Regions from separate parts of the Pseudomonas sp. G(2018) genome, predicted to be linked through region 1. Evidence: predicted binding sites of a transcription regulator. Region 1 holds the regulator's gene; each other region holds the start of a gene.

Region 1 (5,275 bases):
TCGCATGACAGTGTTCCCGCAGAAGCAATATGCGCAGACCGAGCAACCCGTTAGAATCGACGGCGCTGGCGGCGTATCGACAGGCAACGGAATGAAAGCGTACTTGAAAGAAAGCAGGATACACCTGCTCTCGAACGTAAGAGGACAGTATGAGGCTCGTTAAAACCCTCCCTATTTTGCTCAGTCTGGGCGCAGCACTGGGAAGCGTGAGCGCCTGGGCCCTGCCGGATGACCAACAGCAGCCTATCCGCATTCAGGCCGACGACGCCCAGCTGGACGACAAGAACGGTATCGCCACCTACACGGGCGACGTGATCATCACCCAAGGCTCGATGAAGGTCACCGGCAACAAAGTGACCATGACCCGCGCACCTAACGGCGATATCGATGTGGTGACGTCCGTGGGCAACCTCGCCTACTTCGAACAAGTGCAAACCGCGGGCGATGCCAAGCCGGTTCAAGGCTGGGGCGTGACCATCCAGTATCACGCAACGCAAAACCGCGTCGTGCTGATCGATCGCGCCAAAGTCGTCGACAAGGACAACAACGTCACCCAGGGCGAAAAAATCGTCTACGACACCGTTAAAAAGCTGGCCAGCGCCGGTCGCGCCACAGGCAGCAAAGTCACCGAAGCGCGCCCACGCATCGACATGGTGATCCAGCCGAAAAAGAAAACCGACGAGCAAAAGGCCCAGTAATGGCAACTCTGAAAGCTCAGCATCTGGCCAAGAGCTACAAGAGCCGCCAGGTCGTGCGTGACGTCAGCCTGTCCATCGACAGCGGTCAGATCGTCGGCCTGCTTGGCCCCAACGGCGCCGGCAAGACCACCTGCTTCTACATGATCGTTGGCCTGGTACGGGCCGATCAAGGCCGCGTCCTGATCGACGACCTGGACGTCAGCCACCAGCCTATGCACGGTCGTGCGAAGGCCGGTATCGGCTATCTGCCGCAAGAAGCGTCGATCTTCCGCAAACTGTCGGTGGCCGACAACATCATGGCCATCCTCGAGACCCGCAAGGAACTCGACAAGGCCGATCGTCGTCAGGAGCTGGAAAGCCTGCTGCAGGAGTTCCACATCAGCCACATCCGCGACAACCTCGGTATGAGCCTGTCCGGTGGCGAACGCCGCCGCGTGGAAATCGCCCGCGCACTGGCCACCAACCCGAAATTCATCCTGCTCGACGAACCCTTCGCCGGCGTGGACCCGATTTCGGTGGGCGACATCAAACAGATCATCCACCACCTCAAGGCCAAGGGCATTGGCGTGCTGATCACTGACCACAACGTCCGTGAAACCCTGGATATCTGCGAAACAGCCTACATCGTCAACGATGGCCAACTGATCGCCGAAGGCGACTCCGACACCATCCTGGCCAACGACCTGGTCAAGGAAGTGTACCTGGGCCATGAGTTCCGCCTGTAAGCACTGAAGTGCTGGCTAGTCGACCGAGCGCTTGTCTCGATAAAAAATCAATACTTTTTTATTGTTACAGCGCTCTAGGCAAACACCGCAACTTCGGGCATATAATTTGCTTATGTTTGGCGCTCCGGCGCCCCTGTAGTGGATGGCGCATGTGCGCCGGCGAATAAGGTGTTAAGCCCCTGCCATGAAACCATCGCTAGTCTTGAGAATGGGCCAGCAGCTGACGATGACACCGCAGCTGCAACAGGCCATCCGCCTGCTCCAATTGTCGACCCTGGACCTGCAGCAGGAAATCCAGGAGGCCCTGGAGTCCAATCCGATGCTCGAGCGCCAGGAAGAAGGCGACGACTTCGACAACACGGACCCCTTGGCCGACAACGCCGAACAGAAGCCCAACACCGACATCCAGGAACCCTCCTACCAGGAAAGCGCGCCGACGGTTGATAACCTCGACGAAGGCGACTGGAACGAACGCATCCCCAACGAACTTCCCGTCGATACGGCATGGGAAGACGTCTACCAGACCAGCGCCAGCAGCCTTCCCAGCAACGATGACGACGAGTGGGACTTCACCACCCGCACATCAGCCGGCGAAAGCCTGCAAAGCCACCTGCTCTGGCAATTGAACCTGGCCCCGATGTCCGACACCGACCGGCTGATTGCCGTGACCCTGATCGACTGCATCAACAATCAGGGTTATCTGGACGAAACGCTCGAGGAAATCCTCGAAGCCTTCGATCCGGAACTGGACATCGAACTGGACGAAATCGAAGCCGTCCTGCACCGCATCCAGCAATTCGAACCCGCCGGCATCGGCGCCCGTAACCTGGGTGAATGCCTGCTGCTGCAATTGCGCCAACTGCCAGCCAAAACACCCTGGCTGGCCGAAGCCAAACGCCTGGTCACCGATTACATCGACTTGCTCGGCAGCCGTGACTACAGCCAGCTGATGCGCCGCATGAAGCTCAAGGAAGACGAACTGCGCCAGGTGATCGAACTGGTCCAGAGCCTCAATCCGCGCCCAGGCTCGCAGATCGAGTCTACCGAAGCCGAATATGTGGTCCCCGACGTGATCGTGCGCAAGGACAACGAGCGCTGGCTGGTTGAACTCAATCAGGAGTCGGTGCCACGGCTGCGAGTCAATGCCCAATACGCCGGCTTCGTGCGCCGCGCCGATACCAGTGCCGACAACACCTTCATGCGCAATCAGCTGCAGGAGGCCCGCTGGTTCATCAAGAGCCTGCAAAGCCGCAACGAAACCCTGATGAAAGTAGCCACCCAGATTGTCGAGCATCAGCGCGGTTTCCTGGAGTATGGCGACGAGGCGATGAAGCCGCTGGTCCTGCATGACATCGCTGAAGCGGTCGGCATGCACGAGTCGACGATCTCACGGGTGACCACGCAGAAATTCATGCATACCCCCCGGGGTATCTATGAACTGAAATACTTTTTCTCCAGTCACGTCAGCACCTCCGAAGGCGGCGAATGCTCGTCCACGGCGATCCGCGCGATCATCAAAAAACTGGTTGCTGCGGAAAATCAGAAAAAGCCGTTGAGTGACAGCAAGATCGCTGGTTTACTGGAGGCACAAGGCATTCAGGTGGCTCGCCGCACCGTCGCCAAGTACCGCGAATCCCTCGGGATCGCGCCTTCGAGCGAACGCAAGCGGTTGATGTAGAGCCACGCCACAGCGTTCCAGTGGCAGATCATCGGATCTGCCGCTTTATGCACTGGCAACGAAGGAGAAGCTGTATGCAAGTCAACATCAGTGGACACCAACTGGAAGTGACCGAACCTCTTCGCACCTACATCGGCGAAAAACTCGAACGATTGGAGCGACATTTCGACAAGATCACCAACGTGCAGGTCACGATGACGGTCGAAAAGCTGAAGCAGAAAATCGAAGCCACGCTGCATATTCCCGGCAATGAAGTGGTCGCGAACGCGGAACATACCGATATGTACGCGGCGATCGACGCCTTGACCGACAAGCTGGATAAACAACTCAAAAAGCATAAGGAAAAGACCCAGAGCCTCCTCCAGGGCGCTACCGGTCGTTAACACTCCCAACCCATGATCCGACTTGAAAGCATCCTGACCCCCGGCCGTTCCCTGGTGAACGTGCCGGGCGGCAGCAAAAAGAAAGCCCTCGAGCAAATTGCCAACCTTATCCATCGCGAAGTGCCGGATCTGGAGATGCAAGATGTCTTCGAGGCTTTGATCGCCCGCGAAAAACTCGGCTCGACTGGTTTTGGCAACGGCATAGCCATTCCTCATTGCCGCCTCAAGGGTTGCAACGCGCCCATCAGTGCCTTGATGCACCTGGACGCCCCTATAGATTTCGACGCCATCGACGGCGCCCCGGTTGACCTACTGTTTGTACTACTGGTCCCGGAAGCTGCCACCGATGCGCACCTTGAGTTGTTGCGTCAGATTGCCAGCATGCTCGACCGCAAGGACGTGCGCGACAAACTGCGCAGCGCCCCGAGCAATCAAGCCTTGTATCAGGTTGTCCTGGACGAGCAAAACGGGCAGTAATCATGCGCTTGATCATCGTCAGCGGCCGCTCCGGCTCAGGTAAAAGTACCGCCCTCGATGTACTCGAGGACAACGGCTACTACTGCATCGACAACCTGCCTGCCGGGTTGCTGCCGGAACTGGCCGAACGCGCGTTGATTCATACCGAGCTGTCACAGCCGCTGGTTGCCGTATCCATCGATGCGCGCAACCTGCCAAGCCACCTATCGCGGTTTCCCGAGCTGCTGGAAGAAGTACGCAGCCGTCACATCCAGTGCGATGTGCTGTATCTGGATGCCGACGAAGAAACCCTGCTCAAACGCTTCTCGGAAACCCGCCGTCGCCACCCGCTGAGCAGCGCCAATCGCTCGCTGGCCGAAGCCATCGCGGACGAAACGAACCTGCTCGGCCCCATTGCCGACCTGGCCGATCTCAAGGTCAATACCACCAACCTGAACCTGTATCAGCTGCGCGATACCATCAAGCTGCGCCTGCTGAACCAGCCGGAGCCCGGAACAGCGTTCCTGGTGGAGTCTTTCGGCTTCAAGCGTGGCATGCCGGTCGACGCCGACCTGGTGTTCGATGTGCGCTGCTTGCCCAATCCTTACTGGAAACCGGAGTTACGCGCGCAGTCCGGACTCGATCAGCCGGTTGCCGAGTACCTGGCGGCACAGCCGGATGTCGAAGAGATGTTCCAGGACATCTCCACCTATCTGCTCAAATGGTTACCCCGCTTTGCTGCCAGCAACCGCGCGTATGTCACCATCGCCATCGGTTGCACCGGCGGGCATCACCGCTCTGTCTACCTGACCGAACGTCTGGGCAAGACCCTGCAGCAATCCCTGAAGAACGTCCAGGTCCGCCACCGCGACCTCAGTTAAAGGATTCACATCGCGATGCCTGCTCTGGAAATCGAAATCATCAATAAGCTGGGCTTGCATGCCCGGGCGTCTGCAAAGTTCGTTGGGGTTGCCGGCCAATTCAAGGAATGCACGATCAGGGTTGGACGCACACCAGAATCCACCGTCGACGGCAAAAGCATCATGGCCATGATGATGCTCGCCGCCGGCAAGGGCACCAGAATCCATCTGAGTACGGAAGGCGAACAGGAGCAGGAAGCGATGGATGCGCTGGTGGCCTTGATCAATAACTACTTCGACGAAGGCGAATAACGTCAAAAGATCGCAGCCTGCGGCAGCTCCTGCACCTGATTCGCAGGAGTTGCCGCAGGCTGCGATCTTTTTTACGCTAACGCGGTATCCATCACCATCATCAAACAGAACCCGACCAGCAACCCAAGGCTGGCCAGCCTGTCGTGACCGTGCCGCCGCGACT
Region 2 (5,275 bases), on a different contig from region 1:
GTGCCCTGCGCCGGCGTGTGTTGTTCCACGCACTGGAAGAGGCCGGTTATTCCCATGCCGAAGCATCAGACCTGGCCGACCAGAGTTTCGAAGTGTTCCTGCATGCCCGGCATCAGCTGGAAATCTTCCCGGAGGTGCAACCGACCCTGGAGGTGCTGGCCAACCACTACGCTCTGGGCGTGGTCACCAATGGCAACGCCGATGTACGGCGGCTGGGGCTGGCGGACTACTTCAAGTTTGCGTTGTGCGCCGAAGACATCGGCATCGCCAAACCCGATGCGCGACTGTTCCATGAGGCATTGCAACGCGGCGGTGCAACCCCTGAGACGGCGGTGCATATCGGTGATCATCCGGGTGACGATATTGCCGGCGCCCAACAAGCGGGGCTGCGGGCGATCTGGTTCAACCCCTCGGGCAAAATCTGGGAGGCCGAGCGCTTGCCGGATGCCGAGATCCGCAGCCTGACCGAGCTGCCGGCGTTGTTGGCGTTGTGGAATGCATTGTCAGCCTGACACAGAATCCTGTGGGAGCGAGCCTGCTCGCGAAGGCGGTGGGTCATCCCACATCGATTTTGAATGTGACGGCCTCTTCGTCGGAACGCCGCCCGGAGCCGGCTCGCTCCCACAAGGGATCGTGTTGAATTCAGCTGTTTGTTTCAGGCATGAAAAAGCCCGCAGCGACGGCGGGCTTTTTCAGCAAGCGCGAAGCAGGCTCAGATAGGCCGGCTGCCGTACTTGTTGTCAGGCTTCTTGGGCGGATCGGCGACCACGTTGGCCTCCACTTCCTGCACCTTGCCGCCACGAGCCAGGAACTCTTCCATGGCCTTGGCCAGGGCGTCACGTTCCTTGTTCTTGGCTTCAACACTCGGCAGCTCATCGACCGATACCGCTGCCTTGGCCTTGCCTTTGGCGGTCGGAACGGGGGCATCGCCGCCGTCGTCTTCAGCCACGTCTTCGGCCGCTGCTTCCAGACCTTCTTCGGTTTCGTCGTCGTCGCCTACTTCGAGGTCGTCGTTTTCCAGATCATCGTCGCTCATGTTCTACCTCATGACTTGCGAAAAGCAGATTAGTTATAGCCCAGCTTTGCCCTCTGTCGAAGGCTGCCGGAAAAATTCAATAACCGCTGGTGACCAGCGGTTCATGCCTCTTCACCGTGCACGGTGGCGAGGACTTTACGGGCACCGCCAAAATCACGGTGCTCGCCCAGGTAAACGCCTTGCCAGGTCCCTAACGCCAGTCGGCCCGCCGAGATCGGCAAACTGAGCTGACAGCCAAGCACGCTGGCCTTGAAGTGCGCCGGGAGGTCGTCCAGGCCTTCGTCGTTATGCTCATAGCCGTCTGTTCCTTGTGGGATCAGACGATTGAAAAATCGTTCGAAGTCGCGACGTACCGCCGGATCGGCGTTCTCGTTGATGGTCAACGACGCCGAGGTATGCTGTAGCCACAAATGCAACAGACCAACCCGACATACCTTGAGTTCAGGCAGGCCGGCGAGTAACTCGTCCGTTACCAGATGAAAGCCCCGGGGCCTCGCCCGCAGGGTTATCAGAGTCTGTTGCCACATACAGTTCTCCGCACGTTCGGGGCGCATTCTAGCGCGCTCTGGGAAAAAACAAAGGCCCTAATAATCCTTCAATCGTGTAAGCCTTCGGCGGCACAAAAACACGCATCGTAAACGTTCACAAAGCTGTAAGAAAAAACCTTTCAGCCGTCCTTTCAATGATAAATCGCGGACAAAAAAATGCCCGGCAAGCCGGGCAAATTTTTTCATGCGCGTGCTTACAAGTTGTAGCCGCGTTCGTTGTGAAGTGCCAGATCGATGCCGACCGACTCTTCTTCTTCGGTGATGCGCAGGCCCATGACAGCATCCAGGACTTTGAGGATGATGTAAGTGACGATCGCGGTGTAGATCACCGTGAAGCCCACGCCTTTGCACTGAATCCACACTTGTGCGGCGATGTCGGTCACGGTGCCGAAGCCACCCAGGGACGGTGCAGCGAATACACCGGTCAGGATCGCGCCGAGGATACCGCCGATGCCATGCACGCCGAAGGCGTCGAGGGAGTCGTCATAACCCATTTTGCGTTTCAGGGTGGTGGCGCAGAAGAAGCACACCACGCCTGCGGCCAGGCCGATCACCAGAGCGCCCATCGGGCCTACGGTGCCAGCGGCTGGCGTGATGGCGACCAGGCCGGCAACCACACCCGAGGCGATGCCCAGTGCGCTTGGTTTACCGTGAGTGATCCACTCGGCGAACATCCAGCCCAGCGCAGCGGCGGCAGTCGCAATCTGGGTGACCAGCATCGCCATGCCAGCAGTACCGTTGGCGGCTGCGGCGGAGCCGGCGTTGAAGCCGAACCAGCCGATCCACAGCATCGCAGCGCCCATCAGGGTGTAACCGAGGTTGTGCGGAGCCATCGGGGTGGTCGGGAAGCCTTTGCGCTTGCCCAGCACCAGGCAGGCGATCAGGCCGGCCACACCGGCGTTGATGTGCACCACGGTGCCGCCGGCGAAGTCCAGCACGCCCCAGTCCCACATCAGGCCGCCGTTGCCGGACCAAACCATGTGCGCAATCGGTGCGTAAACCAGGGTGAACCAGATACCCATGAAGATCAGCATCGCGGAGAACTTCATGCGCTCGGCGAAGGCACCGACGATCAGCGCCGGGGTGATGATGGCAAAGGTCATCTGGAAGGTGATGAACACCGCTTCAGGGAACAGCGCCGCCGGGCCGGTCAGGCTGGATGGCGTGACACCGGCCAGGAATGCCTTGCCCATGCCACCGAAGAAGGAGTTGAAGTTGACGACGCCCTGTTCCATGCCGGTGGTGTCGAACGCGATGCTGTAGCCATAAATGACCCACAGGACGCTGATCAGACCGGTAATGGCGAAGCACTGCATCATCACGGAAAGAATGTTTTTCGACCGAACCATGCCGCCGTAGAACAGCGCGAGGCCGGGAATGGTCATGAACAGCACGAGAGCTGTCGAGGTCAACATCCAGGCGGTATCGCCGGAGTTGAGGACTGGGGCCGCCACTTCGTCTGCCGCCATGGCCAGGCCGGGCATTACGAGGGACAACAGGGCTCCTAGCCCTGCGATTTTACGCAGAGTCATATTGTTTTCTCCTGGGGCGTTGGGTTTGTGGCGGCTTAGATTGCGTCGGTATCGGTTTCGCCGGTACGGATGCGAATCGCCTGTTCCAGATTGACCACGAAGATCTTGCCGTCACCGATCTTGCCGGTGTTGGCGGCCTTGGTTATCGCCTCGATAACCCGGTCGAGATCCTTGTCGTCAATGGCGACATCAATCTTCACCTTTGGCAGGAAATCGACCACGTACTCCGCGCCGCGATACAGCTCGGTGTGACCCTTCTGCCGACCGAAGCCTTTGACTTCAGTGACGGTAATGCCCTGCACGCCGATCTCGGACAACGACTCGCGCACGTCGTCCAACTTGAACGGCTTGATGATGGCAGTGACTAGCTTCATGAAAACTCTCTCCCGAATTGGTGGACTTGCCCCAGGAAAACAAACCCGTCTCAAGTCTAAGCGCAGTGCCTGGCTTTGTAACGCATCGTCGGCCTTACCCGCCCGTCCGACGCCAGCTAACCGCTCCTTGCCAAACGCTCCCCGCGTTTCGCTCGGCGCACTGCATTCGTCACGGTGACTGCATCAGTGCATGGGTCACTAGCGTCTAAGCAGAAAGCTTGCCATCTCCACAAAATTCACTGTTTTCAAGCCTTTACCGGTTGATGGCCGCCACTTCGCCACAACACCCGGCACGTTACGCACAACAACGGTGCGACGCCGTCCATCCGCATGCGCGAAAAGCGTGCATCCCTTGCCCGCGAAATTGACTATAGACACTGCGTGATACACTGCCCGCCATTGTTTCCAGGACCTTTCCCCATGCTCGCGCCCAAAGACTTCCTCGACGCCCTGACCGGCACCGCCTCCCGCCTCTTCAGCGGCGACACCCCTTTGCCGAAAGCCGAAATCGAAAGCCAGTTCAAGGCCCTGCTGCAAAGCGCCTTCAGCAAACTGGACCTGGTAAGCCGGGAAGAATTTGATAGTCAGATGGTTGTGTTGGCACGCACTCGGGCTCGTCTGGAGGCGCTGGAGACGAAGGTGGCGGAAATGGAAGCGAAGCTGAACCCACCCACCGAGTAACACCACGGCCCCTGTGGAGGGGGCTTGCCCGCGATTGAAGGTCGGCACGACCTTCCGCTTCACCTGTAGATACCGCTCACTTAAGAGAACCCTGAGCCTGCCAGTCCTTGTGTCGAGGGAGCTTGTTCCCGTTGCGGCCCCGAAGCCTGGCAACCCGGCACGTCAGGAAGCACCGGCCAGCAGGTTTACGACTGCTGCCCGGCTGAGCGGGAGCAAGCTCCCTCGCCACAGGTTTTCACGCTGACTCAGGTCTTACTTTACAAGCAACATCCAGTGAAAGTTTGCCCCCTAACCCACCCCACCAAAATCTCCTCTCCCGACTACCCTTCAAAAACCGCAGGAAGCGGTCTCCGTCACCTCAAGGAACGACCATGTCCCTCTCCATCGTCCACAGCCGCGCCCAGATTGGCGTGGATGCGCCCGCTGTTACCGTTGAAGTCCATCTGGCCAATGGTTTGCCATCGCTGACCATGGTCGGCCTGCCCGAAGCGGCGGTGAAGGAGAGCAAGGATCGGGTGCGCAGTGCGATCATCAATTCGGGGCTGCAATTTCCGGCGCGACGGATCACGTTGAATCTGGCGCCGGCGGATTTGCCGAAAGATGGCGGGCGGTTCGATCTGGCGATTGCCCTGGGGATTTTGTCGGCCAGTGTGCAGGTGCCGACCTTGACGCTCGATGAGGTGGAGTGTCTGGGGGAGTTGGCGCTGTCAGGTGAGGTGCGGGCGGTTCGCGGGGTGTTGCCCGCGGCGTTGGCGGCGCGCAAGGCCGGACGCTGGTTGATGGTGCCACGGGCGAACGCCGAAGAAGCGTGCCTGGCTTCGGGGTTGAAGGTGATTGCGGTGGACCATCTGCTTGAGGCAGTTGCGCATTTCAATGGGCACACACCGATTGAACCTTATGCCTCCAATGGCTTGCTCTATGCTAGCAAACCCTATCCTGACTTGAACGAAGTACAGGGCCAACTCTCGGCCAAACGCGCTTTGCTGATTGCGGCGGCGGGGGCTCACAACCTCCTGTTCAGCGGGCCGCCGGGGACGGGGAAAACGCTGTTGGCGAGTCGGTTACCCGGTTTGCTCCCACCGCTAGCCGAAAATGAAGCGCTTG
Region 3 (5,275 bases), on a different contig from region 1:
GGATCGCTGCCGCGAGGTTTTCCTTCAGCGGCGCCGCGCCTTGCTGCAAGCGATAACCGCGCTGGTGCAGGCTGTGGCCGGACAGGTCGAGGGACAGAATGGCTTCGCCACGGTCCAGACGCAGATGGATGCGCAGGTCGGGGTTGAGTTTGTCGATGGACGGACGGTCGCCCTGCGGCGTGCGCAGTTTGTCGACGATGGCGTCCTTGACCTTCAGCGCACCGAAGTGAGTGTTGTCGATACCCGAGCCATGACCGCTGAACTCGACTGCCAGGGTACCGTCATTGAGCATATGGTCTTGCCAGTCGATGTCGAGTACGCCGTGATAGAGATCTTCGGCGTCTTTCATCGGGAAACGCTTGAGTACCAGCAGCACCCGGTTGGCCAGGCGCGACCACAGGCACAGGCGATAAGCGGTTTCCATGGTGGCCATGCCGCGTACGGCAGAGGTGTGCTCACGTGCTTCCTCAAGGCCAAGCCCGACGGCTTCCTCGATGAGCAGGCCTTCAAGGCCTTTTGGGCAAGTGAGGAAGAGTTCGAAACGATCGGACATGAGGATTTCTGTGCCTTTGGCTGAGTGAGCTGGCAACGCATTGCCGGCCCGGTTTTCAATCAGGCGCTTTTCTCGAAGAGCGCCCGCGTGGCACGAAGGTGTGCCGTCCCACCCTTGCTGCTCGGGTTAAAAGAGCTTAGATGCAAGGACAGATAAAAAAGTTGGTGCAACAAAATGTCATAAGTCGACCCTTCGTCGAATAATCCCCACTGCAACGCGAGACATTCTCACCAAAGGATTAACCCCTTCATCCTGCGGGGGGGCCGATCATACAGGGCTTTGATCAATAAATACGCGGCGAACATCGTGTTACTTATGGCCATACCACATTAACGGTTACGTGCTTATGACAAAACGATCATTCCCTCGATGTGACGCATTGGTTAGAACTCAATACAGGTTGGCGCCGCAATGACGTCAACACCTTGGCTCGCCACGCCGGCAGCGAGCCCCCAACGGCAGAGTTTTTCTGCCTGACCTCGATTGAGGTCGACGCGATAAAAACAGTCAACAAGTGAGGGCTACACCCTATGAGAAGACTTAAGCGTGATCCGTTGGAAAGAGCATTTTTGCGCGGATATCAATATGGCGTTGGTGGCAAATCCCGTGAGCTTTGCCCATTTACTCTACCGTCGGTACGCCAAGCCTGGATTAACGGCTGGCGAGAAGGACGCGGCGACAATTGGGACGGTATGACCGGCACTGCGGGAATCCACAGACTCAACGAACTTCACGCCGTCGGCTAACACAGGGCACACACTCCGACACACAATCTGATTACGCTACGAATTAACCACGCACGTCCCATCCGGACGGCGGGCTACGGCCCAGGGGCTCCTTCGAGGAGCCCTTTTTTATGCCTACTGAATCCTCAACCTGAAGCAACAAACGCACCTGTGGGAGCGAGCCTGCTCGCGAAGAGGCCATCAGATCCGACATTGATGCCGCCTGACAGGTAGACTTCGTCGGAACGCCGCCCGGAGCCGGCTCGCTCCCACAGGGATCAGCGCAGGGCGGCGATAGCGTCGACCGACTCGCGAATCAATGCCGGGCCTTTGTAGATAAAACCCGAATAGATCTGCACCAGGCTTGCGCCCGCGGTGATTTTCTCGGCCGCGTGTTTGCCTTCGGTGATGCCGCCCGCCGCGATGATCGGCAAGCGACCGCCCAGCTCGGCCGCCAGCACCTTCACAGTGTGGGTGCTCTTGTCGCGAACCGGTGCGCCCGACAGACCGCCCGCCTCGTCGCCATGCTCCATGCCTTCGACGCCCACGCGGCTCAGGGTGGTATTGGTCGCGATGACCGCGTCCATACCGGTTTCAATCAATGCCTGGGCGACCTGGGCGGTTTCTTCGTCGGTCATGTCCGGGGCAATCTTGATGGCCAGCGGCACGTGTTTACCGTGACGCAGCGCCAGTTCCGCGCGACGTGCAGCCAGGTCGGCCAGCAACTGCTTGAGCGAGTCGCCGAATTGCAGACTGCGCAGGCCCGGAGTATTCGGCGAGCTGACGTTGACCGTCACGTAGCTGGCGTGGGCGTAGACCTTGTCCAGGCAAATCAGGTAATCGTCGACCGCACGCTCGACCGGCGTATCGAAGTTCTTGCCGATGTTGATGCCCAACACGCCCTTGTACTTGGCGGCCGCCACGCGGGCCAGCAGGTGATCGACGCCGAGGTTGTTGAAACCCATGCGGTTGATGATCGCCTCGGCTTCCGGCAGACGGAACAGCCGCGGCTTTGGGTTGCCCGGTTGCGGGCGCGGGGTGATGGTGCCGATTTCGACAAAGCCGAAACCCAACTGGGCAAAGCCGTCGATAGCCGCGCCGTTCTTGTCCAGACCGGCCGCCAGCCCCACCGGATTCGGGAAGTCCAGGCCCATGACATTCACCGGCATCTTCGCCGGTGCCTTGCACAGCAAGCCGTTGAGCCCCAGGCGCCCGCCCGCGCCGATCAGGTCCAGGGACAGATCGTGGGAAGTTTCCGGGGAAAGTTTGAACAACAGCTGACGGGCCAGGGTGTACATGGGCGGGTTGGACTCAGGGCGGCGAAAAGTGGCGGCGATTATAGCCGGGCACAGGTCCACAGGCGAGGCGCAAGAGAAAAACAGCCGGCGATGGCATATGCCTTGCACCCGCTCAGTCATCAGCACCCATGCCAACGACGGGATGAGTGCCAGGACAATGGCGTCGTCACCCGGACTTGCGTGTGCAAGGACCCGGGACGACGCTTTTTTTTGCAAGGTGAACACGCGATGAACGAACCGTCAGCCGGCCCTCTGGCCTGGGTCAATGGCAGCGATGCCCCGGAAAAGACCGAAATCAATCTGGGCTTCATGGCCCTGAGCGACTGCGCCTCGGTGGTGGTTGCCGCCACCCAGGGGTTCGCCCAGCCCTACGGCCTGACCCTGAACCTGAAGCGCCAGCCGTCCTGGGCCAATTTGCGGGACAAACTGGTCAGCGGAGAACTCGACGCCGCCCACAGCCTCTACGGCTTGATCTATGCCGTGCACCTGGGCATCGGTGGCGTGGCCGCGACCGACATGGCCGTGCTCATGGGTCTGAACCAGAACGGCCAGAGCATCAACCTCTCCCACGGTTTACAGAGCCTGGGCGTGACCGGTCCTGAGGCACTGCACCGACACGTGCACCAAACTCGCCCAAAACTAACCTTTGCTCAGACCTTTCCCACCGGCACCCACGCCATGTGGCTGTATTACTGGCTCGCCAGTCAGGGCATTCATCCGTTGCAGGACGTCGACAGCGTGGTGGTGCCACCGCCGCAAATGGTCGCGCACCTGCAAGCGGGCCGCATCGACGGCTTTTGTGTCGGCGAGCCCTGGTCCGCCAGCGCGGTGCAACAGGATCTCGGTTTTACCCTGGCGACGACCCAGACCATCTGGCCCGATCACCCGGAAAAAGTCCTGGGCTGCACCCGCGCCTTCGTCGAGCAATACCCCAATACCGCCCGGGCGCTGGTGATGGCAATCCTGCAAGCCAGCCGTTTCATCGAAGACAGCGCCGAAAACCGCCGCAGCACCGCGCAATTGCTCAGCGCACCGCAGTACCTCGACGCCCCGCTCGACTGCATCGAACCGCGTCTGCTGGGTGACTACGCCGACGGTCTCGGCAATCGCTGGCAAGACCCGCACGCCTTGCGTTTCCATGCTGATGGCGAGGTCAATTTGCCGTACCTGTCCGATGGCATGTGGTTCATGACCCAGTTCCGTCGCTGGGGGTTGTTGCGCGACGATCCGGATTACCTCGCGGTGGCCCGTCAGGTCCAGCAACTAGACTTGTATCGAGAGGCTGCCAGTGCCGTCGGAGTCGCTTCTGCGGGCGAAACAATGCGCAGCAGCCAGCTGATCGACGGCAGGGTCTGGGACGGGTCTGATCCGGCCGTCTACGCCCGCAGCTTCAAACTGCATGCCATGAGCGACAGCTCGCCCCTTATCGCCAGCCGCTGACAGGAGACTGCGAATATGTTGCGTATCCTGCTGATCAACGACACCGCGAAAAAAGTCGGGCGCCTGAAAGCGGCCCTGATCGAAGCCGGCTTCGAGGTGATCGACGAGTCCGGGCTGACCATCGACCTGCCCGAACGCGTCGAAATGGTGCGTCCGGACGTGATTCTGATCGATACCGAGTCACCCGGCCGCGATGTGATGGAGCAAGTGGTGCTGGTGAGCCGCGACCAGCCACGGCCGATCGTGATGTTTACCGACGAACACGACCCCGATGTGATGCGCCAGGCGATCAAGTCCGGGGTCAGTGCCTACATCGTCGAAGGCATTCACGCACAACGCTTGCAGCCGATTCTCGACGTGGCCATGGCCCGTTTCGAAAGCGACCAGGCCCTGCGCGCGCAACTGCACGCCCGCGACCAGCAACTGGCCGAGCGCAAGCGTATCGAGTTGGCCAAGGGGCTGTTGATGAAAATGAAGGACTGCAACGAAGAAGAGGCCTACACCCTGATGCGCCGCCAGGCCATGAGCCGCCAGCAGAAGCTGATCCAGGTGGCGGAGCAAATCATTGCCATGAGTGAGTTGCTTGGCTGAAACCTGGAGTGAATGTTCTATCGCCTTCGCGAGCAGGCTCGCTCCCACCGTTGTGTACGACACAATTCCCCCTGTGGGAGCGAGCCTGCTCGCGAATGACCGCAACACGGTCTCAAACTGTTGGCACAAATCTCGCTAGGTAATCACCACAGGTAACCAACGGCGGTTGCCCCACCTACGACAAAGACGTCGCTCACCCCATTTGCCCCTGGCGAATCGGGTAGCGGCGTTTTTTTGTTTTGGCCCCATAGCTCGGGGCCGGTGGTGCGGCCCTGCGGCGCCCCACCTGCATGAATCCCGTTCGAGACTCCTATCAGCTGAGGTGCGCGATGAATTCAAGCTTCTGGAAATCCGGCCATACCCCGACCCTGTTCGCGGCCTTCCTCTATTTCGATTTGAGCTTCATGGTCTGGTACCTGCTCGGCCCCCTGGCGGTGCAAATCGCCGGTGACTTGCACCTGACCACCCAACAGCGCGGGCTCGTGGTGGCCACGCCGATTCTGGCCGGCGCGGTGTTGCGCTTTGTGATGGGTATGCTGGCTGATCGCCTGTCACCGAAAACCGCCGGCATCATCGGTCAAGTGATCGTCATTTGTGCGTTGTTCGGTGCCTGGAAACTCGGGATCCACAGCTACGAGCAAGCGCTGCTGCTGGGGCTGTTCCTGGGC

Evidence for each region. Region 1 encodes sigma-54, which starts transcription at its own class of promoters, with help from an activator protein. Its sites were predicted from a motif close to ANTGGCATNNANNTTGCTNT; they were not measured.
Region 2: a site for sigma-54 is predicted at 3,697-3,716, ahead of glnK (P-II family nitrogen regulator). Genes of this name have one in related genera too.
Region 3: a site for sigma-54 is predicted at 2,666-2,685, ahead of FFS64_RS20565 (CmpA/NrtA family ABC transporter substrate-binding protein). Genes of this name have one in related genera too.

Annotation. Positions count from the first base shown of each region.
Region 1 is NZ_SCOO01000015.1:59,303-64,577, reverse strand. It holds gene lptC (LPS export ABC transporter periplasmic protein LptC) at 1-163, shown strand, start outside; gene lptA (lipopolysaccharide transport periplasmic protein LptA) at 150-698, shown strand; gene lptB (LPS export ABC transporter ATP-binding protein) at 698-1,423, shown strand; gene FFS64_RS16220 (RNA polymerase factor sigma-54) at 1,608-3,101, shown strand; gene hpf (ribosome hibernation-promoting factor, HPF/YfiA family) at 3,176-3,484, shown strand; gene ptsN (PTS IIA-like nitrogen regulatory protein PtsN) at 3,497-3,961, shown strand; gene rapZ (RNase adapter RapZ) at 3,964-4,821, shown strand; gene FFS64_RS16200 (HPr family phosphocarrier protein) at 4,837-5,112, shown strand; partial or broken gene FFS64_RS16195 (ZIP family metal transporter) at 5,184-5,275, opposite strand, start outside.
Region 2 is NZ_SCOO01000027.1:48,092-53,366, reverse strand. It holds gene FFS64_RS22330 (HAD family hydrolase) at 1-512, shown strand, start outside; gene sutA (transcriptional regulator SutA) at 713-1,036, opposite strand; gene FFS64_RS22320 (secondary thiamine-phosphate synthase enzyme YjbQ) at 1,138-1,563, opposite strand; gene FFS64_RS22315 (ammonium transporter) at 1,779-3,116, opposite strand; gene glnK (P-II family nitrogen regulator) at 3,152-3,490, opposite strand; gene FFS64_RS22305 (accessory factor UbiK family protein) at 3,911-4,171, shown strand; gene FFS64_RS22300 (YifB family Mg chelatase-like AAA ATPase) at 4,543-5,275, shown strand, end outside.
Region 3 is NZ_SCOO01000023.1:58,826-64,100, forward strand. It holds gene rlmKL (bifunctional 23S rRNA (guanine(2069)-N(7))-methyltransferase RlmK/23S rRNA (guanine(2445)-N(2))-methyltransferase RlmL) at 1-553, opposite strand, end outside; gene rmf (ribosome modulation factor) at 1,084-1,299, shown strand; gene FFS64_RS20560 (quinone-dependent dihydroorotate dehydrogenase) at 1,557-2,576, opposite strand; gene FFS64_RS20565 (CmpA/NrtA family ABC transporter substrate-binding protein) at 2,805-4,016, shown strand; gene FFS64_RS20570 (ANTAR domain-containing response regulator) at 4,032-4,607, shown strand; gene FFS64_RS20575 (NarK/NasA family nitrate transporter) at 4,937-5,275, shown strand, end outside.